Regions from separate parts of the Marinobacterium sp. MBR-109 genome, predicted to be linked through region 1. Evidence: predicted binding sites of a transcription regulator. Region 1 holds the regulator's gene; the other holds the start of a gene.
The links. Region 1 encodes LexA, which represses DNA repair genes until DNA is damaged. Its sites were predicted from a motif close to TACTGTNTANNTANACAGTA; they were not measured.
Positions count from the first base shown of each region.

Region 2: a site for LexA is predicted at 14,573-14,592, ahead of ruvC (crossover junction endodeoxyribonuclease RuvC). Genes of this name have one in related genera too.

Region 1 is NZ_JBEPPZ010000004.1:90,785-106,921, reverse strand. It holds gene pgi (glucose-6-phosphate isomerase) at 1-999, opposite strand, end outside; gene ABIE60_RS07090 (hypothetical protein) at 1,193-1,699, shown strand; gene ABIE60_RS07085 (DNA topoisomerase I) at 1,742-2,461, opposite strand; gene topA (type I DNA topoisomerase) at 2,638-5,271, shown strand; gene ABIE60_RS07075 (DUF6586 family protein) at 5,315-5,842, shown strand; gene ABIE60_RS07070 (SulA-like leucine-rich domain-containing protein) at 5,843-6,244, opposite strand; gene lexA (transcriptional repressor LexA) at 6,260-6,868, opposite strand; gene dinG (ATP-dependent DNA helicase DinG) at 6,991-9,102, shown strand; gene rhlB (ATP-dependent RNA helicase RhlB) at 9,123-10,589, shown strand; gene ABIE60_RS07050 (hypothetical protein) at 10,604-10,816, shown strand; gene ABIE60_RS07045 (NAD(P)H-dependent glycerol-3-phosphate dehydrogenase) at 10,862-11,893, shown strand; gene ABIE60_RS07040 (SixA phosphatase family protein) at 11,890-12,375, shown strand; gene ABIE60_RS07035 (alpha/beta fold hydrolase) at 12,362-13,210, shown strand; gene ABIE60_RS07030 (DUF4892 domain-containing protein) at 13,242-14,099, shown strand; gene folE (GTP cyclohydrolase I FolE) at 14,127-14,666, opposite strand; gene ABIE60_RS07020 (PilT/PilU family type 4a pilus ATPase) at 14,766-15,830, opposite strand; gene ABIE60_RS07015 (Smr/MutS family protein) at 15,953-16,137, opposite strand, start outside.
Region 2 is NZ_JBEPPZ010000002.1:292,182-308,318, forward strand. It holds gene dapA (4-hydroxy-tetrahydrodipicolinate synthase) at 9-884, opposite strand; gene ABIE60_RS04450 (peroxiredoxin) at 1,065-1,532, shown strand; gene ABIE60_RS04455 (AI-2E family transporter) at 1,551-2,624, opposite strand; gene ABIE60_RS04460 (sulfurtransferase TusA family protein) at 2,634-2,879, opposite strand; gene ABIE60_RS04465 (M48 family metalloprotease) at 2,968-4,416, shown strand; gene nadA (quinolinate synthase NadA) at 4,479-5,522, opposite strand; tRNA gene ABIE60_RS04475 (tRNA-Lys) at 5,695-5,770, opposite strand; tRNA gene ABIE60_RS04480 (tRNA-Lys) at 5,808-5,883, opposite strand; gene queC (7-cyano-7-deazaguanine synthase QueC) at 5,947-6,627, opposite strand; gene ybgF (tol-pal system protein YbgF) at 6,642-7,457, opposite strand; gene pal (peptidoglycan-associated lipoprotein Pal) at 7,457-7,987, opposite strand; gene tolB (Tol-Pal system beta propeller repeat protein TolB) at 8,057-9,364, opposite strand; gene tolA (cell envelope integrity protein TolA) at 9,358-10,257, opposite strand; gene tolR (protein TolR) at 10,268-10,684, opposite strand; gene tolQ (protein TolQ) at 10,695-11,372, opposite strand; gene ybgC (tol-pal system-associated acyl-CoA thioesterase) at 11,372-11,803, opposite strand; gene ABIE60_RS04525 (TraR/DksA family transcriptional regulator) at 11,877-12,233, opposite strand; gene ruvB (Holliday junction branch migration DNA helicase RuvB) at 12,348-13,355, opposite strand; gene ruvA (Holliday junction branch migration protein RuvA) at 13,366-13,995, opposite strand; gene ruvC (crossover junction endodeoxyribonuclease RuvC) at 14,019-14,531, opposite strand; gene ABIE60_RS04545 (YebC/PmpR family DNA-binding transcriptional regulator) at 14,661-15,398, opposite strand; gene aspS (aspartate--tRNA ligase) at 15,466-16,137, opposite strand, start outside.

The DNA.
Region 1 (16,137 bases):
GGCGTGAGCATGGATGCCAAGGAAGTTGATATTCCAGACTTCGGCCAGTGCCAGCAGAACGGGCAGGTTGTGACTGAAAGGGGTGTGCCGAAAGTGCATGTCCATGCGGTGAGCTCCGTCCAGCAGAGCTCGAAAACCGCTCATGCCGATCCTGACAGCGATCGCCAGGCCAATGGTTGACCAAAGCGAGTATCGTCCGCCGACCCAGTCGCGAAAATGAAGCTGGTTCTCAACCGGAATACCCCAGGCCTCTGCACGTGGCGCATTGGCGGTTACCGCGATGAAATGGCGTCGAGCAAGCAGCTCAGTGGTCAGGCCGCTGGCACGGATAAGCCAGTCCAGTGCCGTTGCGGCGTTGGCGAGAGTGTCGGCGGTGGAAAATGATTTGGACGAAACAACAAACAGGGTACGGGCCGGGTCAAGCTGGTCCAGCAGGCCTGAAATCTGGCTGCCATCCATGGACGAGATGAAATGGGTTGTGATCTGGCGCGCTGTCGGTGCTTGAAAACCGTCCAGTGCGCGGCACACCATCATTGGACCCAAGTCGGACCCGCCGACGCCCACATTGACCAATGTGTCGATCGGTTCGCCGCTGAAGCCGCGCCATTGCCCCTGATGCAGTTGTTCCACCAGATGCTGCATGCGCTGCAGATCTGTCTGCACCAGAGCAACAAGGTCTTCACCCTGATGTTCAAGTGTTGCTTCGGCGGGCAGGCGAAGGGCTGTGTGCAGCGCGGCACGGTTTTCCGTATGGTTGATGCGCTCGCCATTGAACAGGGACTCGATCCACTGTGCCAAGTCGCAGCTGTCAGCGAGTTGCAGCAACTGGGTCAGGGTATTCGTGGTTAGCCGTTGTCGGGACAGATCGAGTAGCAGCTCATCCTGACGAAAACTGAACCGGGAAAATCGGTCCTGTACCTGCAGCAGGTCTCGCAGGTGCAGAGAGGATTCAGTGGCACAGAGCTGTTCCAGCTGTTGCCAAACCCTGTGCTTGTCCAAGGCGGCTCCTTGCATCTTGACTAATGAGTTGTTGGCAAGGGCTGCCAACCTGATGCGCATCTTAGTCAGAAACGGCTTTCAGTTAAAGCGCTGGCCCTTGGCCGTTGCGTTCGCCGGTGCGTCATACTGTCGTTTATGTGGCCTTAGCGTTACTATTCGCGCCTGTCCTTGCCCTCTGACTGGAGTCTGTCGAATGAAATGGTTCATTATCACACTGGTAGTTGCCTCGCTGATAGGCTCGGTCATGTGGGTGATGCCGAGCCCCAGACAGCGCTATCAGGCGAACCTCAGACTCAAGGCAAGGCAGTTGGGCATTCAGGTCCATATGGCGCGTGTGTCTCTGCCGCGAGCGCTTGGAGAGATGGAGCCTGATGTGCGCACGATTCCTGCCTATCGTATTGCAAGGACAAATCTGGAACGCAGTGAGCGCGACAGCTGGAGTGGCTGGGAAGTGTTGCGTGTAGACACCCTGGAAAACCTGGGCTTGCCTGAGCACTGGAGCTGGAGCAAGGGGCAGGGGGGGCTGCAGCCTGCGGCACTGGAACAGCTTAACAGCCTGCTGGAGCAGCTGCCGGACGATGTGTTGGGTGTGGAATCTACCCCGCTCAGCCTGACGTTCTATTGGGACGAGCGTGGTGATGAGTCACGGCTGGATTATCTGCACCAGTTGGCCCAACCGTTGCTGGAACAGAAAATCTGATTTCGTTGCAACGGGATAGGCCATCTGCAAGCCCCATCAGGCTCAGGGTTGTTTTTCGTTCAGATAGTCATCCAGCGACTCTGCCAGGGCTCCGGCACCCCAGTTGCGTTTGGGCTGAATCCTGTCAATTTCGGCTTGTATTTCGTCAAGGCGCGGTTGCTTCTGTCGTTGCGGTGCGGTAGCCCGAACCAGAACCGCTTTGGCGTGTTTAAGGTGAGAAAGGGCCGCAAGCTTGTCACCGGACTCAATCAACCTGGACGCTTGATACTGGTGGGCATCCGCCACCAGTGATACGTTGAGCCAGTACAGCTCCGTTTGGTACGTACGGGCAAGCTGGCCGGTCATTTTGCCGGCCTGTGCCATCTGCACGATCAGTTTTTCCGCAAAATTGATGTAAATCTGGGCCCGCTTGACGGCACGGTCACTGTTGAACCGGCTCTTGTCAGGCTTGCTGCGGTCACTGTTTTCTTTCAGTTTGCTGACTTCGGACATCAGTTCGGAGTCCGGTGCCAGCAGGCTGATCTCCTCGATAAGCGCCATCGCATGCTGGTTGAGCTTGTCGATAATATCCTGCCGGCAGCCGCTTTCTTTCAGAATCGCCAGAGCGTGCAGGGTGTGCTCCGCCTGGGTTTGCAGCCAGCTCAGCCTTTCTCGACGCGCTTCGGTCTGCTGTTCGCGCGTGGTGACCACGTAGTTGATCGCCAGCGCCAGAATACCGACTCCGGCGATGAGGATTACAAGATACAGGTTGTCTCCAAGCATGGTGTTTGGCACTCTGAAAAGAGATGTTAATTATAGGATGGTGTGTACATGAATTGTAAGGCATCCGCGTGCGGACTGGTATCGCCGGTCTCAGACACTGCTTGACGCTGGCAGCACCACCCCTTATATATGCTCGCAGTTTCTGAGTTGCCCGTTCTAAAAAGGATCCGTATCTCATGGGAAAAACCCTAGTCATTGTCGAATCACCGGCAAAGGCCAAAACGATCAACAAGTATCTGGGCAGCCAGTATGTTGTCAAATCGAGTGTGGGTCATATTCGCGACCTGCCAACCAGTGGCAGCGCCAGCAAAAGCGATCCCAAGGAGCGTGCGCGTCAGGCAGCCCTGACGCGCAAGATGTCGCCGGACGAGAAGGCGGTCTATAAAAAGCGCAAGTCTCAGGAGCAACTGGTAGCGCGTATGGGTGTTGATCCCGAACATGACTGGGAAGCACACTACGAAATTCTCCCCGGCAAGGAAAAGGTCGTTGAAGAGCTGCGCAAGCTCGCCAAAAACGCTGATGAAATCTACCTCGCAACGGACTTGGACCGTGAAGGGGAGGCGATCGCCTGGCATCTGCGTGAGGCGATCGGTGGCGATGACAGCCGTTTTCGACGGGTCGTATTCAACGAAATCACCAAAAAGGCGATTCAGGAGGCCTTTTCCCAGCCGAGCGATCTGGATCTGAACCGTGTCAACGCCCAGCAGGCACGCCGTTTTCTGGACAGGGTGGTAGGCTACATGCTGTCGCCGCTGCTGTGGGAAAAGATCGCCCGTGGCCTCTCGGCCGGACGTGTGCAGTCCGTTGCCGTGCGCTTGATTGTCGAGCGCGAGCGCGAGATACGTGCGTTCATTCCTGACGAGTACTGGGAAGTTCATGCCGACACTGAAACACAGGCAGAGCAGGCGTTGCGGCTTCAGGTCAGCAAATACGCCGGCAAAACATTCCGCCCAGAGAGCCAGGCCGAGACCGAGACCCATCTGGAGCGCCTTCGCAGTGGTGCGCTGGCTGTTCGCTCCAGGGAAGATCGTCCTACCAGCAGCAAGCCCTCGGCACCGTTCATTACCTCCACGCTGCAGCAGGCCGCCAGCACTCGACTGAGCTTCGGCGTCAAGAAAACCATGATGATGGCTCAGCGACTGTATGAAGCGGGCTACATCACCTACATGCGTACCGACTCGACCAACCTCAGTGCCGAAGCGGTAGAGGCGTGTCGTGAATTCATTGCTCAGCAGTATGGCAAGGAGTATCTGCCGGAAGCGCCGGTCAGCTACTCAAGCAAGGAGGGGGCTCAGGAAGCACACGAAGCGATTCGACCTTCTGATGTGAACCTGACCGTTGAGGCCCTCAAGGGGATGGAGCCGGATGCGCAGCGCCTGTATGACCTGATTCGGCGGCAGTTCCTGGCTTGTCAGATGATGCCGGCGCTTTACACCAGTACTCGCATTACTGTTGAAAGCGGTGATTACGAGCTTACCACCAAGGGCCGTATTCTGCGTTTTGACGGCTATACCCGCGCACTGCCGGCCAAGGGGCGCAGTGACGAAGACGTGATCCTGCCTGACGTGACGAAGGGTGAGGTGCTCGCGCTGAAGCTGCTGGACCCGAAGCAGCACTTTACCAAGCCGGCGCCTCGTTACAGCGAAGCCAGTCTGGTCAAGGAGCTTGAAAAGCGTGGCATTGGCCGTCCTTCCACCTATGCCTCCATCATCTCGACGATTCAGGATCGGGGCTATGTACAGGTACAGGGGCGTCGTTTCTACGCCTGCAAGATGGGCGACATTGTTACCGAGCGGTTGAATGAGAACTTCTCTGATCTGATGGATTACAGCTTCACCGCGCGTATGGAACAGCGACTTGATGACGTGGCGCAGGGCGAGGTGAACTGGAAGGAGCTGCTGAATCAGTTCTACAGCGGTTTTACCGACAAGCTGCAGGAAGCACAAAGTGCGGATAACGGCATGAGACCCAACAGCCCCACGCCAACGGATATCGACTGTCCCGAGTGTGGGCGTCAAATGATGATCAGAACGGCCAGTACGGGGGTGTTTCTGGGCTGCTCTGGCTATAATCTGCCGCCCAAGGAGCGCTGCAAGTGTACCATCAACCTGATACCTGGCGACGAAGTGGTCAGTGTGGATGGGGATGATGAGGAAGAGTCCCGCATTTTGCGTAACAAACATCGTTGCAAGCTATGTGATGCGGCGATGGACTCCTACCTGATCGATGAGAAGCGCAAGCTGCACGTGTGTGGCAACAACCCCGACTGTCCTGGTTTCGAGGTTGAACAGGGCAGCTTCAGGATCAAGGGCTATGATGGGCCCAGTATCGAGTGCGACAAGTGCGGCTCCGAAATGCAGCTTAAGACCGGCCGTTTCGGCAAGTTTTTCGGTTGCACCAACAGTGAGTGCAAGAATACGCGCAAACTGCTGAAAAACGGTGAGCCGGCGCCTCCTAAAATGGACCCGGTGCCGATGCCGGAACTGCAGTGTGAAAAGGTTGAAGATACCTACGTACTGCGTGATGGTGCCAGCGGTCTGTTCCTGGCTGCGAGCCAGTTCCCGAAAAAACGGGAAACGCGTGCGCCGCTGGTGGCCGAGCTGGTTCCGCATCGTGATGAGATCGATCCGAAATATGACTACCTGATGGATGCGCCGCAGAAAGACCCTGATGGCAATCCTGCGGTAATCCGTTACAGCCGGAAAACCAAAGAGCAGTACGTGATGACTGAAGTTGAGGGCAAGGCAACCGGCTGGAAGGCGTTCTACCGTGATGGCCGCTGGCAGGAAGAGCAGGGACGTAAGCGCTGAAAGCCCAGGTATTCGGCGCATTTGATTTGATGGAGTACAGGTAATGAGTGATATCTATGCGGTTCGTACCAATCAGAAGCTGAACTTTGCCCGTCTGCATGTCAAGGCGCTGGAGCAGGCCGAAGAGGCTTCTCAGTGGAGCAAGCATGCCAGAATCGAGTCTTATCATGAGTCGATTCTGTTCTTCATGGCGAGCGGTTATGCAGCACTGCTGCGCGAAATTGCAGAAAACTACAATCTCAATGTTGGCCAGATCAATCGTTTTTCTGATCTGTCAGAGCAACTTGAGGTGACTGGTCAGGAATCGCCCGAAGTAACAGAGCTTGAGCAGCTGGAGCGGGACAGGGGGAGCTGGGTGCATAAAATGCTGTCGGCGTATGAAGCCTGCTGGCAGGCGTCAGACTACCGCCAGGTAAATACCGAGGTGGACAGCAGCATTTCCGAAATTCATGTATTGCAGATCAACCCTGACCATTCGGAAGACAAGGATGTGTTGGCTGAATACAAGGCTTGGTTACAGGCGTTCCGTGAGCTGATAGAACGCCTGCGCGCCGGTATGCAGGAGTGGTAATCAGGTGCGTACCAGTATGCCCAGCGCATTCCCTCGGCTGGCAGCCTGATTGAGTTGGTCCAGCGCAGGTGCAGTGCCGCTGCACCAGGCAATGACTGTGTGGCAGGTACCGGCAGCCAGTGCTCGGGCGCAGAACAGCTCGGTCTGGTCCAGACTGCTGGTGTTCAGGACCAGGATGTGGCGTGTGCAGGCACCAGCAAGCTCCAGCGCCGTGCGGGTGATGTCGTGCGGCGGGTTAATCAGAACCAGCCAGCGATCTTCACGGCTCAGGCCTGCAATCATGGGCAGCAGCAGGGGTTGCAGGCATACTGAGCTGTTATGCAGCAAAATCTCGGTGACCCGGCTCTCGACACTTTTACAGTCAATGTGGGAATGCGGGGCTGTGGCATGAATTGCAGACATGGCGATTGACCTCTGTCAGTTGCCTTGCCGAATAACGCCAACACCCAGTCCTTCGATGATCAGTTCCTGTTCACTCAGGTCCACTTCGATCGGGCTGAAGTCTTCGTTTTCGGCAATAAGAAAGACTTTGCGGCCATCACGCTTGAAGCGCTTGACCGTCACTTCGTCGCCGATCCGTGCGACCACAACCTGCCCGTCCCGGGCCTCTCGGGTTTGATGTACGGCGAGCAGGTCGCCATCCATGATCCCGATATTTTTCATGCTCATCCCCTTGACCCGCAGCAGGTAGTCAGCGCGGGGGCGGAAGAAGTCTGCCGAGATGGTGCAGTGGTCCTCGACATGTTCCTGCGCCAGGATGGGTTCACCCGCTGCAACTTGACCAATAACGGGCAGGCCTTCGGTATCAGGCTGCTCGGCTTCCGGCAGGCGAATGCCCCTCGATGTGCCCTTGGTCAGTTCGATGGCGCCTTTGCGGGCCAGTGCCTTCAAGTGTTCTTCAGCCGCATTGGCTGACTTGAATCCCAGTTCGCGTGCAATATCGGCTCGGGTGGGCGGGTAGCCTGTTGTTTCGATATGTTTGCGTATGCATTCCAGTACTTCGGTCTGGCGATTGGTCAATTTCATGGCATCTGTCCCCTATCCGGTTACTGTGATTCTATACAGTGAATGAGCGGGGTCAAGCATTTTTCTGTTTATATATCCAGTATCTTGCTAGAATCGCCACACAGATCGGATGAGGATTAAGCGTGCTGAGCGAGGCGCAAAAAAAAGAGATCCAGGAGGCCTACAGTCGCTTCCTGAAGAGTCGTGGCTTGACAGCACGGCCGGCACAGAAGCAGATGATCGCAGCCGTGGCGCGAACCCTTGCAGCGGCGGCTGTTCCACGCAGTGAAACGGAAGATCTGCATCCCGCTGTGGGTGTTGTCGAAGCCGGAACCGGTACCGGCAAGACGATCGCCTATCTGCTGGCGGCCATCCCGCTGGCGCGAGCTCAGGAGTGCAAACTGGTTCTGTCTACGGCAACAGTGGCCCTGCAGGAGCAGCTGATCAACAAGGACCTGCCCGAAGTTGAAACGCATACGGGCCTGCCCATGTGCTATAGACTGGCAAAAGGGCGAGGGCGTTACCTCTGTCTGAACAAGGTTGAAGGCCATCTTGAACAGCAGGGCCTGCTGGGCCAGATGGCGTTATATGAAGATGAGGCGGCTGAAAAACTGCCCGATAATGTACTGCAACTGTATCAGCAGTTGATGGACAGCTATGCCGCGGGTCAGTGGGACGGGGATCGAGATGCGCTTGCTGATGAGGTGGATGATGCCATCTGGCGGCCATTGACCAGCGATCACATGCAATGCAGTAACCGCCGTTGCCTGAATTTCAGTGCCTGCCCTTTCTACAGGGCTCGAGATCGGCTGGAAGAGGCAGACGTGATTGTCGCCAACCATGACCTGGTACTGGCTGATCTTGCGCTTGGCGGCGGAGCCATCCTGCCCGAGCCTGAAAAAACCATCTATATCTTCGATGAAGGGCATCATCTGGCTGACAAGGCCAGTGGTCACTTTGCTTTTGGTGCAAGGCTTGAGGGCAGTCGCCGGTTGCTGAAGTCTGCACAAAAGCAGCTGGCGCAGTTGGTGACCGAGACCGGTTCGCCGGTGCAGTTGGCAGATCCGGTAGAGCGCCTGCATCGTCCCTTTGAAGAGATGGGGCGTGCGCTTGAACAGCTGGAATTGCTGCTGCGGCCGCTGTTTGCCGAGAGCGTCAAGGACCGTTATCGCTTTGCACAGGGGCGGGTGCCCGATCCATTGCTGGAACCCTGTTTCAGCCTGGGACAGGCGGCCGACCGAGCGCAGCAGCATCTCGAACAAGTCGTCGATCTGCTCAAGGAGGCGATGGAAGGTGGCATTGCCGATATCCCCCGTGCAGTAGCCGAGCGCTGGTTTCCCCAGATTGGCAGCCTGTGGGGGCGTGTGCAGCAGATAGCGTGGCTGGCACATGCCTATGCACGACCGGACCCTGAAGGTGGCTCACCCACGGCGCGCTGGATCAACCGGATCGAGAGCCCCGCAGGTGAAGATCTCGAACTCAGAAGCGCACCTGTATCGGCGGCTGATACCCTCTCGGAACACCTCTGGAAAGTTTGCCATGCTGCCGTGATAACCTCGGCAACCTTGACTGCGCTGGGTCGCTTCGATCAGCTGTTTGCAGCGTTGGGTCTGTCGCCACAAACATCGGCGCTGCGTCTGAACAGCCCGTTTGATTACGCTAATTGCGGTGTATTGCAGGTGCCGGCCATGCGGACCGATCCGGGTCAGCCTGATGCACATACCGATGAGGTACTGGAATATCTCAATGCTGAATTAAAGTCGGTTACGGCGGCGCTGGTATTGTTCAGTTCGTGGCGCCAGATGCGCTCGGTGCTTGATCAGCTCGACGAATCCATTAAAAATAGTGTGCTGGCACAGGGGCAGTACAGCAAGCAGGAAACGTTGCGCCTGCACCGCGAGCGCGTGGATGAAGACAAGCGCAGTATCATCTTCGGCCTTGCTTCATTTGCGGAGGGGGTTGATCTGCCAGGGCGGTATTTGACCGATGTTTTCATCACCAAGCTGCCGTTCAGTGTCCCGGATGATCCGGTAGATGCTACCATGGCAGAATGGATAGAGCAGCGTGGCGGTAACGCCTTCACCGACTGGACGGTGCCGGCCGCCTCGATGCGGCTGACGCAGGCCGTAGGGCGACTGCTGAGAACAGAACAGGATCGGGGGCGGGTGGTGCTGCTGGACCGGCGAGTCGTGACGCGCCGCTATGGCCGCCAACTGCTGGATTCCCTGCCCCCTTTCCGGCGCGAAATCAACTGACAATCTGAATGGATCCGATTTTGAGTACTGAAGAGAAACAGAGTACAGCCACGGCAACCTCAGAGCCCAAAAATAACAGCAACCGCCCACGCCGGCGCCGTCGTTCACGCAAGCCGCGCGATACAGGTCGCCAGAGCGGCTGGAGCCCGGCAAAGTTCAGCGTGCCTGTTGCTGAAGGCAAGCGCCGTTTCCATGATTTCGGCCTGCCGGATGTATTGATGCGGGCGATTGCCGACCTGGAGTTTCAATACTGCACGCCGATTCAGGCGGCGACCATCCCGCATGCACTTAACGGTCGTGATTTGATCGGAAAGGCGCAAACCGGTACCGGCAAAACAGCGGCGTTCCTGATCGGCATTATGACCGATCTGCTGGACTATCCGCTGGACAGTGGTCGAAAGCTGGGCGAGCCGCGTGTTTTGATCATCGCACCGACTCGAGAGCTGGCGCTGCAGATCGCTTCCGACGCCGAAGCGCTGGGCAAGTACACTGACCTGTCCACTGTATCACTGGTCGGTGGCATGGATTATGAAAAACAGCGCAAGGATCTGGCTGCAAGGCCGGTTGATATTCTGGTGGCAACACCGGGGCGCTTGATCGATTTTGTGCGCTCGCGTGAGGTTGATCTGTTCAATGTTGAAGTGCTGGTGCTCGATGAGGCTGATCGCATGCTCAGCATGGGCTTTATCCCGGATGTCAGAACGATCATTCGGAGCACCCCGCGCAAGGGTGAAGAGCGGCAGACGTTGCTGTACAGCGCGACGTTTACCGACGATGTCATGCGACTGGCAGAGCAGTGGACGCACAATCCGGTCACCATCGAGATCGAAAACGAGCGCAAGACAACCGATAATGTGGCACAGAAGGTATTTCTGGTTTCCAGCCATGAAAAGTACCGGCTGCTGCGCAATTACCTGCGCGTGAATGGCATTGATCGTGCGATTGTTTTTGGCAACCGCCGTCATGAAACCCGTGCGCTGGCGGACCGGCTCAGCAAGGACGGCATCAAGGCAGCCCTGATGTCGGGCGAAATTCCTCAGAACAAGCGTCTACGGACCCTGGAAGATTTTCGCAGCGGCAAGATTGAAGTGCTGGTGGCCACCGATGTGGCGGGCCGGGGTATCCATATCGATGGTGTTACCCACGTGATCAACTATCAGCTGCCGGAAGATGCCGATGACTACGTGCACCGTATTGGTCGCACCGGTCGAGCCGGCTTGAGTGGAACATCCATCTGCTTTGCCTGTGAAGATGACTCCTTTCTGATTCCCGATATCGAGCGTGAAACCGGTGTCAAACTGGAGTGCATACACCCTGATGCCGAGCTGTTGAAGCCTCTGACGGAAGTTGACCAGGGTATTGCCGATAAAGCGGCGGCCACGCAGGTGCAGGAAAATGCTCAGGCAGAGATGCAAGAGCCGCCTGTTGATGAGGCCGTTGAAGCCGAACCGGTAGTGGACAGCGAAGCTGAAGAGCAAAAACACTGAAAACGGATCGGGCCATGAGTGATAAGCACAACCTGAAACGAGTCAGTACGGTACTGGGCATTGTGCTCAGTGCCTTCTTTGCCGCGATCGCGGTGGCCGGCTACCAGCGTACCGGTGATCTGCTGCAGCTGTTTCTGTTTCTGCTGCTGGCAGGGCTCGCATATGCCGTGGTCAAGCTGTTGTTCTTCGGCATTGGCCGGCTGCTGGACAAGCTGGACCCTTCTTGATTGGACCGACCGGGGAGTACAAGCACTCCTCCTCTAGGAGATAGCATGCAGAATCAGTCACCTGTTGCCGTTCTTGGTGGCGGCAGCTTCGGCACAGTGCTGGCAAACCTGATGGCTGAAAAGGGGCTGGATGTCAGGCTCTGGATGCGTAACGAGCAGGCGGTTGATGAAGTCAATGCGCAGCATCGCAACAGCCGTTACCTGCCCGGAGTTGATCTGGCGCCCGGGCTCAGTGCGACCACCGACCTGCAGCAGGCGTTGAGCGGAACCGAAGCGATATTCATCGCCATCCCGAGCAGTGCCTTCAGAACAGTGGTGCGCCAGGCTGTGCCCTTTTTGCGACCGGAACAGCTTCTGGTTAGTACCACCAAGGGTATTGAATCAGTGACCTTCTGTTTGATGAGTCAAATCATTGAGCAGGAGTTCCCGGGTGCTCGGGTGGGGGTGCTCAGTGGTCCCAACCTGGCCAAGGAAATAGCCCGCAAGCAGTTGACCGCAACAGTCATTGCCAGCACGGATGCCGCGCTTCGCGAGCGAGTGCAGGCACTGCTCCATACATCCTTTTTCCGCGTGTATGCCAGCACCGATACCTATGGTGTAGAGCTTGGCGGGACCTTGAAAAACATCTATGCCATTGCAGCCGGTTTGAGTGCGGCGCTGGGCATGGGTGAAAACACCAAAAGCATGTTGATGACGCGCAGTCTGGCCGAGATGAGTCGGTTTGCCGTTAGCCTTGGGGCCAATCCGTTTACCTTTTTGGGTCTGGCGGGGGTTGGTGACCTGATCGTTACCTGCATGTCACCCCTGAGCCGCAACTACCGGGTGGGCTACGCACTGGGCGAAGGTAAAAGCCTCGAACAGGCGGTGCAGTCTCTTGGTGAGGTCGCAGAAGGGGTAAATACCCTGCGAATCGTCAAGGAGAAGGCCGAAGAAATGGAAATCTATATGCCACTGGTCAGTGGCCTCTATGAGGTGGTGTTCAATGCGGCACCGGTGAAAGAGGTGGCCCGGGGCATGATGTTGAATGTGCAGAGCACCGATGTGGAGTTTGTGTTGCCTCGACAGGAGCAGGCGTGAAGCTGCTGTTGCTGCGACATGCACAAGCGGTTGCCGGTGGGGATCTTGATCCTGACCGGGTACTGACGTCCGTGGGTGAGCGGCAGGCGGCTGCCATGGCCTCCCGGGTTGTCAGTATGCTGCCTGGAGCCTCTATCGTTGCCAGTCCATGGCGACGTGCGCAACAAACCGCTGAAATCATGGCTCAAGAGCTGGGCGCTCGGTTGGTCCTGAATGATTCGCTGACAGCCAGAGGCACTGCTCCTGCAGCGGCGGCATCACTAGAGCCGTATTTCTCGGATCAAGGGTCACTCATTGTGGTCACCCATCAGCCGCTTTGTGGTCAGTTGATCAGCTGGCTGACGGACGGAAATCTGTATGGGCAGGTGGTATCACCCTGTAGCGGTGCACTGCTGGAGCTTGAGTGGCCGGCTCGGGGTATGGCCAGGCTGCTGAACGGGTGTGATGGTGCCGTGCAGGGAGATGATCATGCAGGCAGATGAACTTAGATTTGAAGTGAACGGCCATCTGATTGCGGCACGGGCAACCGGCCCTGAAGACGGGCTTCCAGTGTTGGCGCTGCATGGCTGGCTGGATAATGCAGCTACCTTCAAGGCGCTTGAGCCGGCGCTTGAAGGGGTGCGGCTGGTGGCGCTGGATCTGATGGGACACGGTTTTTCCGACCATCGGCCCGCCAGCATGCCTTACTATATCTGGGATAACCTGTCGGATGTGGTGGCGGTTGCCGACGAGCTCAACTGGCAGCGGTTTCACCTGCTGGGGCACTCCATGGGAGCCAGCATCAGCAGTCTTCTCGCCGGTGCCATGCCTGAGAGGGTCGAGAGCCTGATTTTGCTTGAAGGGCTTGGGCCTCTGGTGGATACGCCCGCAGAGCTTCCGGAGCAGATGGCGCAGGCAATTCGCAGGCGCAGCCGTCGCAGTCGTATGCCCCGATTCTATGCCAGTATTGAAGAAGCTGTAGCTGCTCGAATCAACGGTCGCTTTCCGGTTGGGGAACAGGCGGCCCGCTGGCTGGTCGAACGTTCCATAGTCCATACTGCAAGGGGGTTCCGCTGGCGCAGTGATCCAGCCCTTAACCTGCCCTCTGTATTACGGATGAGTGAGGAACAGGTAAGAGCGTTCCTGCTGCGTATCAGTTGCCCGTCACTGCTGGTGCTGGGCACCAGAGGAGTGGCAACCGAGTTGACCCAGACAAGAGCTGACTGCATCAATGGGCTGCAGCGGCTAACCCTTGAGGGAGGGCATCATCTGCACCTGGAGCAGGGTGTAAGCGAGACAATAGCACAGGCCATCAACCGTTTTTACGCAGCGCTCTGAACCCCGCGCGGCGCAGAGGAAGGAGCCAGGCATGAAACAGTATCTGAAGACGCTAGCGCTATTATTGCTGGTTACCCCTGGGCTGCAGGCAGCCGAGTTTGAAATTCCGCTGCAGCTGGACCCTTTTCCGCAGTCCGAGCTGATCAGTTCAGAGCAGCGGCATGAACCGGACTACCGTCTGATGCTCAGTGGTATCATGAAGATCAACGGCAGGATCCGTGCTGATCGTGATCAGCGACTTCAGGCCAATCTTTCGCGTCTGACCTGGCAGTTGCCGGACGGCTATGATCCTGAATCCGGATTCAAGTTCTTGCGAGCCCAGCTTGGTGACAGGGGGGCTCAGGCGATGTTTGAATGTTCCGGTCGCCAGTGTGGGCCGAGCAGCATCTGGGCAAATGATGTCTTCGGTCAGTCGCGACTATACGGGATCGACAATACACAGTTTTATGCGGCTCTGCGACTTGAGCAGGCCCATGTGGCGGTCTATGCCGTGCGCAGAGGTAATGGTCGAGTATTCCTTCATCTGGATGTGCTCGAAAATGAGAGTCAGGCCGGTAGCGATCCTGTCGTGGTGCTGGCACAGCAGGGCTACGTTGAACTGCAAAACTGGCCGGAATCATCGGATCGTGCAGTCGCCGCTGTACTGGATATGATGCAGGGGATGCCCGGGCAGGAGCTTTGGCTGGTTGTGCACTGGCAGGGGCGGGATCTGGAACTGGCCCTGCGTCAGTCGCAGGAGGCTGCTGACCGTCTGCTGAGGCAGGTAGTAGACAAGGGGGGTGATGTCCGACAGCTCAAGGCCAGAGGTGTCGGCAGTCTGGTACCCAGTGTGCTGGGCAGTCGTCGGCAGGTAGCGGTCGTGGTGATGAGGCGGGGGAGCGGCCGCTGAGATTGGACGCTCCGTGACCTTGCAGGCTCAGCGAATCAGGGACAGAAACTCGGTGCGGGTTGCCGGGTTTTCACGGAAGGAGCCCAGCATCATGGACGTTTTCATCATCGCGTTCTGCTTTTCCACGCCACGCATCATCATGCACATATGCTGCGCTTCGATTACAACACCAACGCCCGCTGCATCCGTAACCTGCTGAATGGCTTCGGCAATTTCCTTGGTCATGTTTTCCTGGATCTGCAGGCGACGTGCATACATGTCGACGATTCGGGCGATCTTGGACAGGCCCACCACCTTGCCCTGAGGAATGTAGGCAACATGTGCCTTGCCGATAAACGGCAGCAGGTGGTGTTCACACATGGAATACAGTTCGATGTCCCGTACCAGCACCATTTCGCTGTTGTCTGAGGAAAACAGGGCGCCATTGACGACCTCGTCCAGAGTCTGGGTATAACCGCGGGTCAGAAAACGCATCGCCTTGGCGGCGCGTGCAGGTGTGTCGCGCAAACCGTCGCGGCCAATATCTTCTCCGAGCTGTTCTATGATACTGGCGTATTCTGCTTCCATCTGCTGCATTCCTCAGGAGTTGGGCTGGCTTGGGTGAAAACGGCGTAAAATACCCGAACAGAGCACTCGGGTAAAGGCCGTTGCGCTGTGAGTCGGGGATCAGCCTCCCAGCAGCTTGAGTCTGAGCGACACATTATTGCGTGAATCGGCGTTGTGCAGCGCCTCTTCGAGCGTGATCTTGCCTTCCTGATAAAGATGCAGCAGGTTGGCGTCAAAGGTGTGTGCGGCGCTGTTGCTGCTCTGGTCAATGGCTTCGCGGATGCGAGAATACTCTCCACGGGCAATGAGCTTGGCGATATAGGGGGTGTTGATCATCACTTCAGTGGCGGGTATGTAGCGCTCGTCCACATCCCTAATCAGCCGCTGGGCCACGATCCCTTTCAGATTGAGTGACAGGTCCGTGTTGATCTTGTGCATTTCGGCTTCATGGAAGAAGTTGACGATATGCTCCACAGCCTGGACGCTGTTGTTGGCATGCAGAGTCGAGATGCACAGATGACCGGTCTCGGAGTAGCGAATCGCCTGCTCCATGGTTTCACGGTCACGGATCTCACCGATCAGAATCACATCCGGGGCTTCGCGCAGGGCGTTTTTCAGAGCATTGCCGTATGACAGTGTGTCGACACCGACCTCGCGCTGGTTGATCAGAGACTTGCGGTTGGTGTGCAGAAACTCGATCGGGTCTTCGATGGTCAGAATGTGGCCAGTGGCCCGCTGGTTACGGTATTCAATCATCGAGGCCAGTGAGGTTGACTTGCCTGAGCCGGTGGAGCCGACCAGCAGCACCAGACCGCTGCGCAGCATCACCAGATTTTTCAGAATCGAGGGCAGGTTCAACTCTTCAAGTGATGGAATTTTGTGGCGGATCATGCGAATGACCAGCGCCACATCGCCGCGCTGGCGGTATACGTTCACCCTGAAGCGTCCGATATCGGGTACTTCGTAGGCAAAATTCATTTCAAGCTCACGCCTGAACTGCTCCTGCTGGTGCTCGCTCATCAGATGGTTGGACAGCTCTTCGGTGGAGCCCGGCTGCAGCGGGGTCGTGTCAACCTCGCGCATGCTGCCTTCAACCTTGATCTGGATCGGTGTGTGTGTACTCAGGAACAGGTCTGATGCATTGGTTTCGGCCATCAGATTGAGATATTTGTGAAGATCGATCATCGCAGGTCCCTGCATCAGCTTTGTCGGCCTGTATGCCCTGAGAACAGGTCTGGCCGGAAACAAGAGGTCAGATTCACAACATCTGCATCATAGCAGAGCTTGCCCGGAAGCGGATGAAAAGCTCAGCTTCCCTTCCTGCGCAGCAGAACATAAACCGCACCGGTTCCGCCGTCCCGTGGCTGAGCAGAGCTGAAGGCCAGTACGTCATGCAACTGGCGCAGCCAGTCGTTGACACAGGACTTTAGCAGGGCTGGCTGGCCGGGCTGAGTGTAGGCCTTGCCATGAATAATCAGCACGCAGCGCAGCT
Region 2 (16,137 bases), on a different contig from region 1:
GCTTCCTGTCAAATGATGCCGGATTCACGCAGAGAGTTGCGAACGAGTTCGTGATACTGCTCGGACAAGACTGTCAGAGGCAGACGAATACCGGAATCGATCAACTTCATTTCAGCCATGGCCCACTTGACGGGAATCGGGTTGGCTTCAACGAACAGATTCTTGTGCAGCGGCATCAGCTTTGCCTGTAATTCACGGGCCGCTTGCGTATCACCCTGCAAACCGAAACGACACAGCTCAGCCATTTCAGTGGGAGCCACGTTGGCGGTCACGGAGATGTTACCCTGGCCACCCATCAGAACCAGTTCGATCGCAGTTGCATCATCACCGGAGTAGACAGCGAAGTCGGTCGGTACCTTGTTGATCAGCTCGCGTGCGCGATCCAGATCACCGGTTGCTTCCTTAATGCCTACAATATTGTCGATCTGACTCAGTCGCAGCACGGTATCCGGCAGCATGTCACAGGCTGTACGGCCCGGTACATTGTAAAGAATCTGAGGGATATCAACCGCTTCAGCTATCGCCTTGAAGTGTTGGTACAGGCCTTCCTGGGTCGGCTTGTTATAGTACGGAGTAACCAGCAGGCAAGCATCCGCACCCGCTCTGGCGGCCCGCTCCGTTAATTCAATCGCTTCCTGAGTGGAGTTGGCACCGGTACCGGCGATAACCGGGATACGGCCTCCGACACGGTTGATGATGGCACGAATCACATCCAGATGCTCATCGTAGTCCAGCGTAGGAGACTCCCCCGTGGTGCCGACTGCCACGATGGCATCGGTGCCCTTGTCGAGATGAAAATCCACGATCTTGTCCAGCGCTGGCCAGTCGATATCACCATTGGCTGTCATAGGGGTCACGAGCGCTACAATACTGCCGCGAATCATCTCTGTCTCCATCTTGAATTTGAGAACTCTCAGGTTGCCGCTTCATGCTACCGGCCCAAACAAACAGCCTCAACCGGTCAGCACTTTTTTGCTATCGTAATAGACCGATCATTCTAAACGAATTATGCCCGGCTAGCGTAGTAGTGAGGGTGACTTTTTCATTTTCGAGGACAGAACAGCATGACAGCACCGGTTATCGACCAGCCCGTACCTGATTTTACCGCCAACGCAACCAGTAATATGGAGGTCAAGCTGAGCGCACTGCGCGGTAAAAACGTCGTAATCTACTTCTATCCGAAGGACAGTACACCGGGTTGCACCACTGAAGGTCAGGATTTTCGCGATCTGTATGAAGCGTTCCAGGCGCTGGATACGGAAATCTTCGGCGTATCCCGTGATGGCCTTAAAAGCCATGAAAACTTTAAGGCCAAGCAGTCCTTTCCCTTCGAGCTGATCAGCGACAAGGACGAGGTGCTGTGTCAGCTGTTTGATGTCATCAAACTGAAGAAAATGTATGGCCGTGAGTCATTGGGGGTTGAGCGCAGCACCTTTCTGATCGACAAGGAGGGAGTGCTGCGTCACGAGTGGCGCAAGGTTAAGGTTAAAGGACATGCAGCAGAAGTTCTGCAAACCGTGCAGACCCTCTGATCCAACTCAGCCCCTGCCCTATTCGGCAGGGGTATCCAACTCCTCAGCCACCCTCGGCCAGGCATTTACAATTGCCTTTACCAGTGTCGCCAGAGGAATGGCGAAGAAAATTCCCCAAAACCCCCACAGACTGCCAAAAATCAGCACTGCCACAATAATCGAGACGGGATGCAGGTTAACCGCTTCCGAGAACAGCAACGGCACCAACACATTGCCATCCAACGCCTGAATGACGGCATAGGCAATCATCAGATACATCAAATCATTGCCCCAGCCCCACTGGAACAGGCCAATCAGAAATACCGGCAGCGTTGCCAGCGTGGCCCCTATATAGGGAATCACAACCGAGAAGCCGACCAGCAGGGCCAGAAGCGCTGCATAGTTGAGACCAAACAGAACAAAGGTAATGTAGCTCACCCCTCCCACAATCAGTATTTCGATCGACTTGCCCCGCACATAATTGGCAATCTGAACATCCATCTCATGCCATACGCGGGTCATCATCTGGCGCTTTTCAGGCAGAAAGGCGGTCCAGCCAGTGATCAGCTTGCGGCCATCCTTTAAAAAGAAAAACACGAGTATGGGCACCAGAATCAAATATATCAGGAGGGTGATAATGCTGGTGATCGAATTTAGCGAAAAGGTCAGCACCCATTGCCCCAGACGGCTCAGCTCAGTGGCGGCGGCTGAAATTATCTGCCTTATCTGGGTTTCCGAAATCAGCTCCGGATAGCGTTCCGGCAATATCAGAAGCAGGTTCTGCACCTCGCTGACCATGCGCGGAGCTTCGTTGAATAGATTGACCATCTGCTGCCAGACAATTGGCACCACAAAGACAAGAAAGGCACTGACAAAACCAATAAACAGAACAAAAACGGCACTGACGGCAAGCAGATGGGCAGCACCGCGCCGTTGCAGCCAGTCAACCACACCCTGCATCAGAAATGCCAGGATGACACTCGCAATCACCGGTGCCAGTGGCTGCCCCAGAAACAGGATTACAAGCAGTCCGCCTGCGAGGAGCAGGAACAGGAACAGCGCCTCTTCGTCGGAAAAGTATCGGTCTATCCATTTACTGAAAATCTTGCGCATTAATGCTCCTCAGGCGCTGGCCCCACGCCGGATCCAATAGATATAACGCTGCTCATCGCTGAACGTCTGCAGCAACTCATGGTCAGAAACCCGAGTGTAGGCGGGAAAATCCCGCAGTGATCCGGCATCGGTGGCAATCACTTTCAAGACCTGCCCAGGTTCAAGCTGGTGCAACGCGAGCTTGGCCTTCAGCAGTGGCATGGGGCAACTGAGACCACTGGTATCCAGTTCGTGATCAAATGGCGGCGATGACATGCAGAAAACTCCCGTAAATCACTGGCCTTGAGTGGCAAGCACTATATACCATAATGCTCGGCAAGATAATTCTGACAGCGGTAGAATGATGCGAAGACTGATGCAAACCCTGCTGGTGACAGCGACCGGCTTTACCACCGCCCTGCTACCCTCTGCAGGCAGCTCCAACACGGACCTGCCGGTGCTGAATGATGCCAGCTCCGCAGCCGTCAGCCTGGATGCCGAATATCGCTTGGGTCGCAACTGGGCGCGCATTCTTCGCGCTCAGGCTCCGCTGCTGGATGACCCGATCAGCTATCAGTACCTTGAAGACCTGCTTTGGCGTCTGCTGCCCAAAAGCCAGGTACAGGATCGCCGGCTCGAACTGTTTCTGCTCGACAACCCCACCTTTAACGCCTTTGCGGTCCCGGGCGGCATCATTGGCATCCATAGCGGATTGCTGCTGGCCGCTGAAAATGAAGGCGAGCTGGCATCGGTGATTGCACACGAGCTGGCCCACCTGAGTCAGCGCCATTATGCTCAAAGACTTGAGGAAGAAAGACGCAACCGTCCACTGATGCTGGCAGGCCTGCTCGCCAGCATTCTGGTAGCGGCAGCCGACACTCAGGGTGGCATGGCTGTGCTGTCTTCCACCATGGGGGCCAGTGCCCAGGGGCAACTGGCTTTCAGTCGTCGCAACGAACAAGAAGCGGATCGCGTCGGCATGCAAACATTGGTCGAGGCCGGCATCGACCCGCACACCATGCCACAGATGTTTTCACGCCTGCAGCGCAACTATCGTTTCTATGGCCAGCGCCCGCCTGAATTTCTGTTAACACACCCGGTGACCGAGTCACGCATCGCCGACTCCCTCAACCGTGCCAGCCAGCTGCCTGGCGTGCGATCGCATGCCGACAACACCGACTTCAATCTGATTCGTACACGGCTTCAGGTTCATCACAGCGAATCTCCGCAGAAGGCACTTGCCACCTTCCGGGCTGCCGTTCAAAGATCTGACCAGCTGCACGATCGTTATGGCCTGATGCTGGCCGCCACTGCTGCTGCCGACTTTAACCTTGCCGATCAAATCTGGAACTCTCTGGATGCCACTGCACGCAGACACCCATGGCTACTGCAGGGCCGAGTCGAGCGTTTTCTGGCAGCTGCCGATCCAGCCAGCGCACTGGAAATTTCTCGAGAACTGATTGCACTTTACCCCGACAGCCGCCCGGTACGTACACTGCATGCACGCTCGTTGCGTGAGACAGGCCAGCTGCAGCAGGCCATACGGCTCTACAAACAGCTCACTCGTGACTATCCGACCGACACGCTGATCTGGTTCGAGCTGGCTGAAGCTGAGGGACTTGCCGGTAACATTCTTGCCGTACATGAAGCACGCATAGAGTATTTCCTGCTGACGGCACAGTTTGATCTGGCGCTGAAACAGCTTGAGTACGCCGCACGGGAAAAGGATCTGACCGCGTCAGACAGGGCCAGACTGGAGCAGCGTGAACAGGAAGCAAAAGCGCTGCGGCAGGAAATGAAGGAACAGTTTTAAAAGCAGACTTGAGATCCGGAGGCACTGCTCGTTTGATAGGCAGCGCCCCCGGCCACGTGATATCAGCTGGCCGAAAAATCCAGCATCCGCTGCAGCGGCTTGAGCGCCCGGCGCGCGAGTTCCGCATCAACGTGGATTTCATCGGTGCCATGTTCCAGAGCGGCAACGATATTATCCAGTCCGTTCATCGCCATCCAGGGGCAGTGAGCACAGCTGCGGCAGGTTGCGCCGGAGCCACCTGTGGGTGCTTCAAGGAAGCGCTTGCCGGGAGCGGCCTGTTGCATCTTGTAAAAGATGCCTCGATCAGTTGCAACGATGAAAGTCTCGTTTGGCAGGTCGTGCGCCGCCTTGATCAACTGGCTGGTTGAGCCAACGGCATCCGCGATCTGGACCACTGAGTCGGGTGATTCAGGATGAACCAGCACGGCTGCGTCCGGATAGACCTTTTTCAGATCCAGAATCCCCTTGGCCTTGAACTCTTCATGGACGATACAGCTGCCATCCCAGAGAATCATCTCAGCACCGGTTTCCTTGCGCACATATTCGCCCAGATGCTTGTCCGGCGCCCAGATAATCTTTTTGCCCTGATCGGCCAGGTGCTCGACCACCTTGAGTGCAATGCTGGACGTCACTACCCAGTCGGCACGCGCCTTGACGGCAGCCGAGGTATTCGCATAAACGACCACTTCATGATCGGGATACTGGTCGCAGAACGCCGAGAATTCATCTGCAGGACACCCGATGTCCAGCGAGCAGGTTGCTTCAAGCGTGGGCATCAGAATGCGTTTTTCTGGATTCAGGATCTTCGCTGTCTCGCCCATGAAACGAACACCCGCCACTATAAGGGTTGAAGCCGGGTGGCGTGAACCGAAGCGCGCCATCTCCAGAGAATCGGAGACACAGCCACCGGTTTCATCCGCTAGCTGCTGAATCAGGTCATCGGTATAGTAATGTGCCACCAGGCAGGCATCCTTTTCCTTCAGAAGCTGACGGATCCTGCTCTTGTATTGCTCGATCTCGGCAGATCCCATCTGCTGCGGCAGGTGCTCCTGAGCAAAATGCTCCTGCACCAGAATGCGATCTTCGATGTCCTGCTTACTCAACATAGTCCGATTCTTATCATCACGCTGGTTGGATGCCTTGGACGGCAAAATCTTGGGGCGGCGATTATACCATAGTTGCACTGCAGTAGGTGAAGCACCGACACAACAGGCAGGTACAAAAAACCTTGCGTTTGGTGTCCCGACTGAGACAAACAGAGGTATCCGCCAGGGAAAATGGTGGGTCGTATAGGACTCGAACCTATGACCAATTGGTTAAAAGCCAACTGCTCTACCAACTGAGCTAACGACCCGGACACTGATGCCCAAAAGCATGCAGGAAAGAAGAGGTGGTGGGTCGTATAGGACTCGAACCTATGACCAATTGGTTAAAAGCCAACTGCTCTACCAACTGAGCTAACGACCCTCCCGATGGGCTGCGCATTTTACCTGTCGAGGCGTGAAAGGCAACCCTTGGGCGAGATTTTATTCAAACATAGCGTGTTGGATCGGCAACGCCCGCTTCCTCGAACCCCTTGGCACGCAAGCGACAGCTGTCACAACGACCACAGGCACGGCCTTCAGTGTCGGCCTGATAGCATGAAACCGTAAGCGCATAGTCGACACCCAGCGCTGTTCCACGGCGAATTATATCGGCCTTGGTCAGATGCATGAGGGGAGTCTCGATATGTACGGGCTCACCGTTGATTCCTCGACGGGTTGCCAGATTCGCCATGCGCTCGAACGCCTCAATAAACTCGGGACGACAGTCCGGATACCCGGAATAATCAACGGCATTGACGCCGATGAATATGGCATCGGCGTCCAGCACTTCTGCCCATCCCAGCGCCAGTGATAAAAACACCGTATTGCGTGCAGGCACATAGGTAACCGGCACGCCTTCAGCCTGATCCTCGGGCACATCGATACTGGTATCGGTGAGTGCCGAGCCGCCAAAATCCTCCAGATGCAATCGCAACACCCGATGCTCGCTGACACCCGCCTGAGCTGCAATTGCCCGGGCCGCGTTCAACTCAGTCACTGAACGCTGACCGTAGTCAAAGCTGAGCACATGGCAGCTGTAGCCCTGTTCAAGGGCAATTGCCAATGCGGTCGCAGAGTCAAGGCCACCCGAAAGCAGCACAACCGCACGTTTTTCACTTTGTTTCATTTCGATAAAGCCAGTCACTGTTGATTGGACAGGAAGCTGCGGGCCAGACCAGCCGCAGAGGATTGCGGGTACTCATTCTGCACTCTCTGCATCAGGCTTTTGGCTGTTGCGCCGTCACCGCCCCGCTCAGCAAGCACACCCAGTTTGTAGAGCGCATCAGCTGCCTTGGCGTGAACCGGATAACCCGTAATCACCTGGTTGAAGGCGCTGCCTGCCGCTTCCACCTTGCCCTGAGCAAGCTTTACCTCGCCAAGCCAGTACCAGGCGTTGGGTACAAGCGCACTGTTCTGATAATCGTTCAGAAACAGCTCAAACGCCTTTTCTGCCTGATCAAACTCACGCTGACGCACATGGCTGTAGGCCTTGTCGTAAGCGGCAGTATCACTTGCAGCAGGGCGTTCTGCAGAGGTATCCGTGGCAGCATTCTCAGCCGCATCCGGCACTTTCACCGTCGGTTGCGACTGCTCCAAAGCAGTTTGAGCAGTGAGCAGGGCATCATCAGGCATGGCTGACATCAGCAGGCTGATACGACGATCCATATCCCGATAACGCTCGCGCTGTTGCTGCTCAAGCCGCTCGAGCTTGTGCTGCTGCTCTTCCAATGCCCCGCGCAGCATTCTGACTTCATCCTGAAGCTGCTGCAGACTGAACAACAACTCATTCTGAACCGAAACACCGCCCGTACTCTGCACCTGCAACGACTGCGTGCCTCCCGTTCGTGAAGCCACCGGCGTCTCGGTGATCTCGATCACCGGCACCGGGGCCGCATACGACCAGGATGACGCCAGCACCAGCAGGACGGTAGCCTTGGCTGTTGCGGCACTTTTCATCACTTACTCTGGTAAATCAGTTCAACACGGCGGTTCTTGCTCCAGGCATCGGCCGAGTGACCAACAACCGCCGGCTTTTCTTCGCCGAAGCTGATGCTTTCCACCTGTGAATTACCTGCACCATTTACGACCAGCAGCCGCTCAACGGCTTTGGCGCGGCGTTCGCCCAGTGCCATGTTGTATTCACGGGTACCACGCTCATCAGCATGACCTTCCAGACGAACGGATGCCGAAGGGTTCTGGGACAGGTAGCGAGCATGCGCTTCAAGATCGGAGAACCCTTCCTGGCGTACTACAGCCTGGTCGAAGTCGAAGTAGAATACGGTACGCAGTTGCTTCAGGTCCTCTGCTGTCACAATGGCACCGCTGACACGGCTACCTGAAGTACCGTAAGTACTGGCACCGGAAGCCGAAGTATCACTACCTGCCGCGCCGCCTGCGTCAGTTGTAGTGCTGGTGGTGCTGCAACCTGCAGCCCATACCATGGCCGCCGTCAGGGCAACCGCTTTGCTCAGATTGACTACCCGCATGATAAATCCTCGATTTGACTGTTTAAATGAGTGTATTGCCATTGTGTTGCAATTTACTGCCACGCCACCCTACTGCAAGTAGGGTGACCAGGCAGGTTCTCGTACATCACCCCTGTCAACCGGCATTCTGAATTGAACCCGACCGTCCAGTGATGCGGCCGCCAGCACACCGCGCGTTCCTTCCTGTGTGGCATAAATAACCACACTGCCGTTTGGCGCTATGCTGGGTGACTCGGCCATGCCGGAGCGAGTGAGTATATCCAGCCGCCCCGACTTCAAATCCTGTACCGCAATATCAAAACCATTTCCGCCACCGCCGCTGCGATGAACCATGGTCAGGAATCGCCCATCCTGAGTCAGGCGTCCCCTGGCATTGTAGTTACCGTCAAAGGTAAGACGCTCCAGTTTGCGATCCTCAAGTCCCAGGCGGTAAATCTGTGGCTGGCCGCCCCGGTCAGAGGTAAAAATCAATGAACGCCCATCCGGCGACCATGCCGGTTCGGTATCAATACCGTAATGCTGAGTCAGCCGTTGCAGCTGACGACTGCGCAGGTCCAGCAGGTAGATCTCGGGATTACCGTCTCGCGACAGGACCAATGCCAGCCGGTTGCCGTCCGGTGACCAGGCAGGTGCACCGTTAAGGCCCGGAAAGGACTGAATGCGCTCACGCTTGCCGGTTGCAAGGTATTGCACATAAATGGCAGGACGACCGGTTTCAAAGGATACATACGCCAGCTTGCTGCCATCCATTGACCACGCGGGCGACATGATGGGCTGCGAAGATTCCAGAATGGTCTGCGCCCGGGCACCATCCCAGTCTGCCAACTGCAGGCGATAGCGCTGCTTGTTGTCGCCAAGCTGCTCTGCCGTGACGTACACTATTTTGGTCGCAAAGGCGCCCTTCAGGCCCGTCAGCTGCTCAAAAACCCTGTCTGCCATATAGTGCGCGGCATCACGTAAGCTTGAGGGGGTCGCACTGACCTGCTCAGCCAGTACCTGCTGCTCGCGCAGCACATCATACAATTCAAAACGCAGGGTAAGCTGACCATCCTGCGCCGAGTCGATGCGCCCGATCACCACATAATCCATTTTGGAAACACGCCAGTCCCTGAAATACACATCATCACGACGGGTCGGAAAACTCAGCATGTTGTCACGCGGCATGGAACTGAAAAAGCCACTGCGTTCCAGGTTCTGGCCGACTACGCGGGCCACATCTTCAGCCAGAGCAGAGCCGGTATTATTGCCAAACGGCACCACGGCAATGGAGGTCGGCGCCTCAACCCCCTGAGTCACCTCGACCATGAGTTCAGCCTGTGCCAGCTGTGCGACGAACAGCAATGTAAACGCTGCAAACAGTTGCTTGATCCTTACCACCTCAGCCCCTCCGGCCTGAATTTGACTAAAAGTTTTCGCAATCGGCGTTCAAACAGCAGCGGATCAACATCCGCTACCCTTGGAAAACTGCGCGCTCTCAGCACAGCCTGCACGGCAGAGCTATCGAACTGAGCATTGCCACTGCTGGTATGGATGTAGGCCTGATCCACCTCGCCACTGGGCAGAAAGTGTATCGCGACAACTGCTTCCATTCCGTTACGAGCCGTTGACGGAATACGCCAGCTGTCCTGCAGCACGGCCTGAATATAGGATTGTATGTCCCCAATCACCGCCTGAGAAACCTGCTCAGCACGGGCCTGAGCCTCCGCACGCTCTGCCGCCATCTTGCGTTGCAGCTCCGCTTCCGCCTGTTGCTGCTGCTTGCGGCGCTCAGCTTCAGCCCTGGCTGTTGCTTCTGCCTTGCGCTTGGCTGCTTCAGCCTCCCGTTTGGCCTGCTCCTGAGCCTTGCGCCTGGCCGCCTCCGCTTCAGCCTTCTTGCGCGCGGCCAGATCAGCCTGGCGCTTCTGTTCGGCAGCTTTCTGTTGTGCCTGCTCTTGCTGTCGCTTCTGCTCGGCCTGCTGCTGCTCACGCTTGCGCGCATCCGCTTCTGCCTGCTTTCGCGCCAGTTCCTGCTGACGCTGCTCAACAGCCTCGCGCTCACTGCGCTTGCGGGCCTCTTCAGCCTTGCGCTGTTGCTCAGCCTGCTGGCGAGCAATCTGCTCCTGCGCCGCCTGCTGCTGCGCCAGCGCCTTGAGGTCTATCATCTCCGCCTGGATATGACGGGGAGCTGAACGCACCGGCTCTGCAGGACGATCCCAGTTCATGGCAATAAGCGAAAAAGCGACCGCGTGGACAATCAAGGCCAATATGGACGGCAGAATATAGCTTCGCATCTCCACTATTCTATTCCGTTACCAGGCCTACGCTGGTAGCCCCAACCTGTTGCAGCAGCACCATCAACTGGATCACTTGATCGTAATTAACATCACGATCCCCTCTGACCAGAAGCAGCTTCTGCGGCGCACTGGCAAGCACCTTGCCGACCCGACTGGCCACCTCTTCACGACTGATGGGTACCCGATCGTCCCCTCCTACATTGATGTAGTACTGCCCCTCACGGTCAACCGTCAACACCAGAGGCTCTTCGTCTTCCGTTTCCACTGGCTCCGCCCCCGCTTGAGGCAGATTCACATCCACACCCTGGGTCAACATCGGCGAAGTCAGCATGAAAATAACCAGTAGTACGGTCATCACCTCAATATAGGGGACAACATTGATTTCAGCGTTGATCTTGCGTTGTTTGCGTGGACGCCAATCCATAGATCAGACCTCAGACGGAGTGCACACGCCGGTAGAGAATGCTGGAAAACTCATCGGCAAAGGTTTCATAGTTGCTCAGCAGAGACTCGGCCTGAGACGAGAAACGGTTATAGGCCACCACCGCCGGGATTGCCGCAAACAGGCCGATCGCCGTGGTAATCAGGGCTTCTGCAATGCCGGGCGCGACCACCGAAATAGCTGCATGCTGCACGGTCGCGAGTCCACGGAAGGCATTCATTACCCCCCAGACGGTACCGAACAACCCCATATAGGGCGCTGTTGAGCCAACGGTCGCCAGAAAAGGCAGGTGACGCTCCAGTTTTTCTTCCTCTCGCGCCATGGCTACACGCATGGCTCGCTGCACGCCATTCATAACAACATCCGGCTCGCGATTCGCCTTTTGCGTCAGACGGGTAAACTCCTGCAGGCCAGCACGAAATATGTTTTCTGCGCCGCAGATCGTATTCGGTGACTGATTGATGTCACGAAACAGCTGGGCCAGATCAACACCTGACCAAAAGCGATCCTCGAACTCGCGCATGGATCGCCGCGCCTTACGCAGCACCTGGTGGCGCTGAAAAATCATGACCCAGGATACAAAGGAAGCCAGAAACAGCAACACCATAATAAATTGAACAGTCAGGCTCGCATTGGCAACGAGACTCCACATTGGCAGTTTGCCTTCCATCATTTCTCCTCGGCAGCAGGCAGTGACTTGGTGACAGTTTTCATAGATTCGAACAGGTTATAAGGCCATCGCACAGGCCTCATGTCTGAAGCACGCACACAGGCAACGTCCACGTCTGCCTCACATAACAGACGCTCATCCGACTGGCGGATAATACGCTGTTGGAAAGACACCCTCACCCCGCTCGCCTGTTCGATGCTCACTTCGACCAGAAGTTCATCATCCAGGCGTGCAGGGCTCAAATAACGGCAATCAGTACGGGTGACAACAAAGATGATATCGTCCGCCATTAACTCCTGCTGAGAACGACCACACTGCCGCAGCAGTTCGGTACGAGCGCGTTCCATGAACTTGAGGTAATTGACGTAATAAACGATACCACCCAGGTCGGTATCTTCGATATAGACACGTAGGGGCCACTGAAACGGCATGCCGTCGACCTGATCAGGTTACAGATGGCACACAACAATAGCAGCCGCAGATTTTAATACAAGAGGGGGCCTGCTACTCCTGACAACTCAGGCAACAATCCGTGAGCGGATCAGCTCTCAGGCGGTTCAGTTCGATCGCTTCGCCGCAGTGACGGCAACGCCCATAGTGGCCTCGATTGATTCGCTCCAGCGCTTCATTGCAGCGGGCGATAACGTCAAGATGATGGCGAAGGTGCTCGAGATCCAGTCGACTTGCGATCTCCAGCGCCGCCTGCTCTTCGGTTTGCCCGGGAGGGGTCGCCTTGAGAAGCTGGCGTACATGCTCAATGTCATGCAACTCATCACGCACTTCCTCCTGCACAGAGGTGAGCAGTTCGTGCAGCTCTTCGGAGAAGCCTTCCAGCTCATGATGATTCAGTACGGCCGACATGGTGATGAACTCCGCTATTGGACTGTCATCATCCTAGACGGCTCTTCCGGAGACCGAGTTGATCTTTATCAGTGAGCTGCACCTGAGCGGAAAAACATCATTCAACTATTGATATCAGTCAGGCCTTTCAATCCCGAAGTGGACATAGGCGTGGTCGGTGACTACCCGCCCTCGAGGGGTGCGCATCATGAACCCCTGCTGGATCAGGTAGGGCTCCAGCACATCTTCAATGGTATCGCGCTCTTCACTGATTGCGGCCGCAAGACTGTCGATGCCCACGGGTCCGCCACCGAACTTCTCGATCATCGCCAGCAGCAGGCGTCGATCCATATGATCGAACCCACGCTCATCCACATTGAGCATGTTCAATGCCAGGTCAGCAATCTCCTTGGTAATGCGTCCATCGCCCTTCACCTCGGCAAAATCGCGTGCACGGCGCAGCAATCGGTTGGCGATACGCGGCGTGCCGCGTGAGCGCCTTGCCACCTCGCGAGCCCCCTCTTCATCGATATGCGTGCCCGACAGCTGCCCTGAGCGCATCACGATACCGGTCAGATCCTGAATCGAGTAGTACTCGAGCCGCTGTACGATCCCAAAACGGTCACGCAAAGGCGAAGTGAGCAGACCCGCCCGGGTGGTGGCTCCCACCAGCGTAAAAGGCGGCAGATCCAGCTTGATGGAGCGTGCCGCCGGCCCTTCTCCGATCATGATATCCAGCTGGTAGTCTTCCATCGCCGGATAGAGCACCTCTTCCACGTTGGGACTGAGGCGGTGGATCTCATCAATAAACAGCACGTCACCGGCTTCCAGATTGGTCAGCAGTGCAGCCAGATCACCGGCCTTTTCAAGCACCGGGCCGGAGGTAGTGCGAATCTGTGCGCCCATTTCATGGGCGATGATATTGGCCAGCGTGGTCTTGCCCAGACCGGGAGGGCCAAAAATCAGCGTGTGGTCCAGCGCTTCATTGCGATTGCGCGCTGCATGGATGAAGATCTCCATCTGCTCGCGCACCACTGGCTGCCCCTCATAGTCCTTGAGCAGCTTGGGACGAATGGCACGATCCTGAACCTCTTCGGCAGGCGCCGCCATGGGCGTAATAAAACGATCCGCTTCGATTCTCATAGCAAGTACCTCAACCTACCATCGTGCGCAGAGCATGACGGATCAGCGCTTCGGTGACGGCGTCATCACCCAGAGCTTGCGCTGCCTGTTCGATTGCGCGCGTGGCCTGCTGCGGCTTGTAGCCCAATGCAATCAATGCACTCTCGGCTTCCCCACGGTGATCAGTCACGGCGGGCATCACAATTTCGGAATGGTTGCCGCTACTGAGCTCGAGTTCGGTCAAGGTGGGCAGCTGCAGCTGATTAAGGCGATCCTTCATCTCCACAATCAAGCGCTCAGCGGTTTTCTTGCCCACTCCCGGCACCCGTACCAGCGCCGTGGTGTCTTCATTGTGCACACTGCGGATAAAGTCACCGGCACTGATGCCGGACAGGATCGACAGCGCCAGCTTGGGACCGACACCGTTCACCTTGATTAACGAACGAAACAGGAGTTTTTCCTGCTGATCGGCAAAACCGTACAACAACTGAGCGTCTTCGCGCACCACAAAATGCGTATGCAGCGAAACCTCAGCTCCCACTTCCGGCAACTTGTAAAAGGTGTTCATCGAGGCTTCGATTTCATAGCCTACACCGTTAACGTCCAGCAGCATCCAAGGCGGTTGCTTTTCCAGAATTCGACCTCTTAGGTGTCCGATCACGCGCTTTGCATCTCCATAATGAATCAGTAACGCCAGCGCCCGGCCGTTTTGCCACGCGCCTGCTGAATTTGACCCGCACAGGTATGTGCATGGCAGAGCGCAATCGCAAGTGCATCTGCCGCATCGGCCTGAGGCAGCCCCGGCAACTTGAGCAGGTGCATCACCATGTGCTGCACCTGCGCCTTGTCGGCGCCACCATTACCCACCACCGACTGTTTGACCCGGCGGGCCGCATACTCGGAGACCGGCAGCAGGCGATTGGCACCGGCCACGATCGCAACCCCTCTGGCCTGTCCCAGCTTGAGAGCAGAATCCGCATTACGTGACATGAACACCTGCTCGATCGCCATCTCCTGCGGCTGGTAGCGCTCAATGACTTCGGTAACACCGGCATATACCTGCTGCAGTCGATCAGCAAGGATATCACCGCTGATGCGGATACACCCACTGGCAACGTATTCACTCCGAGAACCCGCCACACGGATAACACCGTAGCCGGTAATTCTTGAACCGGGATCGATTCCCAATATCAGCATGGACCTGTCTCGATTCTCCAGGAAAGCTTCAAGCGAGCTAAGTCTGTATATTTATACACTATAACAACGTATTTTGCTCAAAAAAAACCGGGGTTGCCCCCGGTTTCTGCCAGCTGTCATACAGCCCGTTTATTCCATCGCTTCTTCGGGAATTTCGGCATTGTGATACACGTTCTGGGTATCATCGAGATCCTCCAGCGCGTCGATCAGCTTCAGCGCTTTCTGACCGCTTTCCACATCCAGCTCAACCGTAGTGGACGGAATCATGCCAACCTCGGCGTAAACCGGTTCAAATCCGGCATCTACCAGCGACTGTTTCACGTCCATGAACTCCTGCCAGGGCGCAAACACATCGATAGAGCCATCTTCGTTGGTGACAACGTCATCGGCACCGGCTTCCAGTGCCGCTTCCATGATCGCGTCCTCATCAGCGCCGTCACCGAAGCTGATCTGACCCTTCTTCTCGAACAGATAGGCAACCGAGCCGTTGGTACCCAGGTTGCCGCCAGCCTTGTTGAAGGCCGCACGTACCTGAGACACGGTACGGTTGACATTATCGGTCATGCACTCAACCAGAATGGCAACACCGTTAGGACCATAACCTTCATAGGTCAGCTCATCGTAGTTGTCACCCTCACCACCGCCTGCGCCACGCTGAATCGCTTTTTCGATGGTGTCCTTTTTCATGTTGGCGCCCAGCGCCTTATCCATCGCCGCACGCAGGCGCGGGTTGTCTTCGGGAGTACCACCACCTTCTTTGGCGGCAACCGTCAGTTCACGAATCAGCTTGGTGAAGATCTTGCCCCGTTTGGCGTCCTGAGCCGCCTTGCGGTGCTTGATGTTAGCCCACTTGGAATGACCTGCCATACAACATCCTCAAATATCGGTCGTGTAAACAAATGGGGCGACACTGATGGTCGCCCCGGGTGCGCAATCAGGGAGTCTTGCGCAGCTTGATGTTCAGTTCGCGCAGCTGAGCGGCACTCACTTCACCCGGTGCATCGGTCAGCAGACAGGCGGCACTCTGGGTTTTCGGGAAGGCAATGACTTCACGAATGGAAGTGGAGCCGGTCATCAGCATGACCAGACGGTCCAGACCAAACGCCAGACCACCGTGGGGTGGCGCACCGTGCTTGAGCGCATTCAGCAGGAAGCCGAATTTCTCGTCCGCTTCCTCATCGGAGATGCCCAGCACCTTGAATACGGCCTTCTGCATGGTCTGATCATGGATACGGATGGAACCGCCACCCAGCTCGGTGCCGTTCAGCACCATGTCATAGGCACGGGAGAGCTTGCCTTCGGGCTCGGCGATCAGCTCTTCCGGGGTGCAGCTCGGTGAGGTGAACGGGTGATGCAGCGCGGTCAGGGAACCATCGCTGTTCTCTTCGAACATCGGAAAGTCGACCACCCACAGCGGCGCCCACTCGCGTTCGATCAGGTTCATGTCTTCGCCGACCTTGATGCGCAGCGCACCCAGGGCTTCGTTGACAACCGTCGCCTTGTCGGCACCGAAGAACACGATGTCGCCGTTTTTGGCTTCCAGGCGCTCCATGACCTTCATGGCCACATCTTCACCCAGGAATTTCACGATCGGAGATTGCAGGCC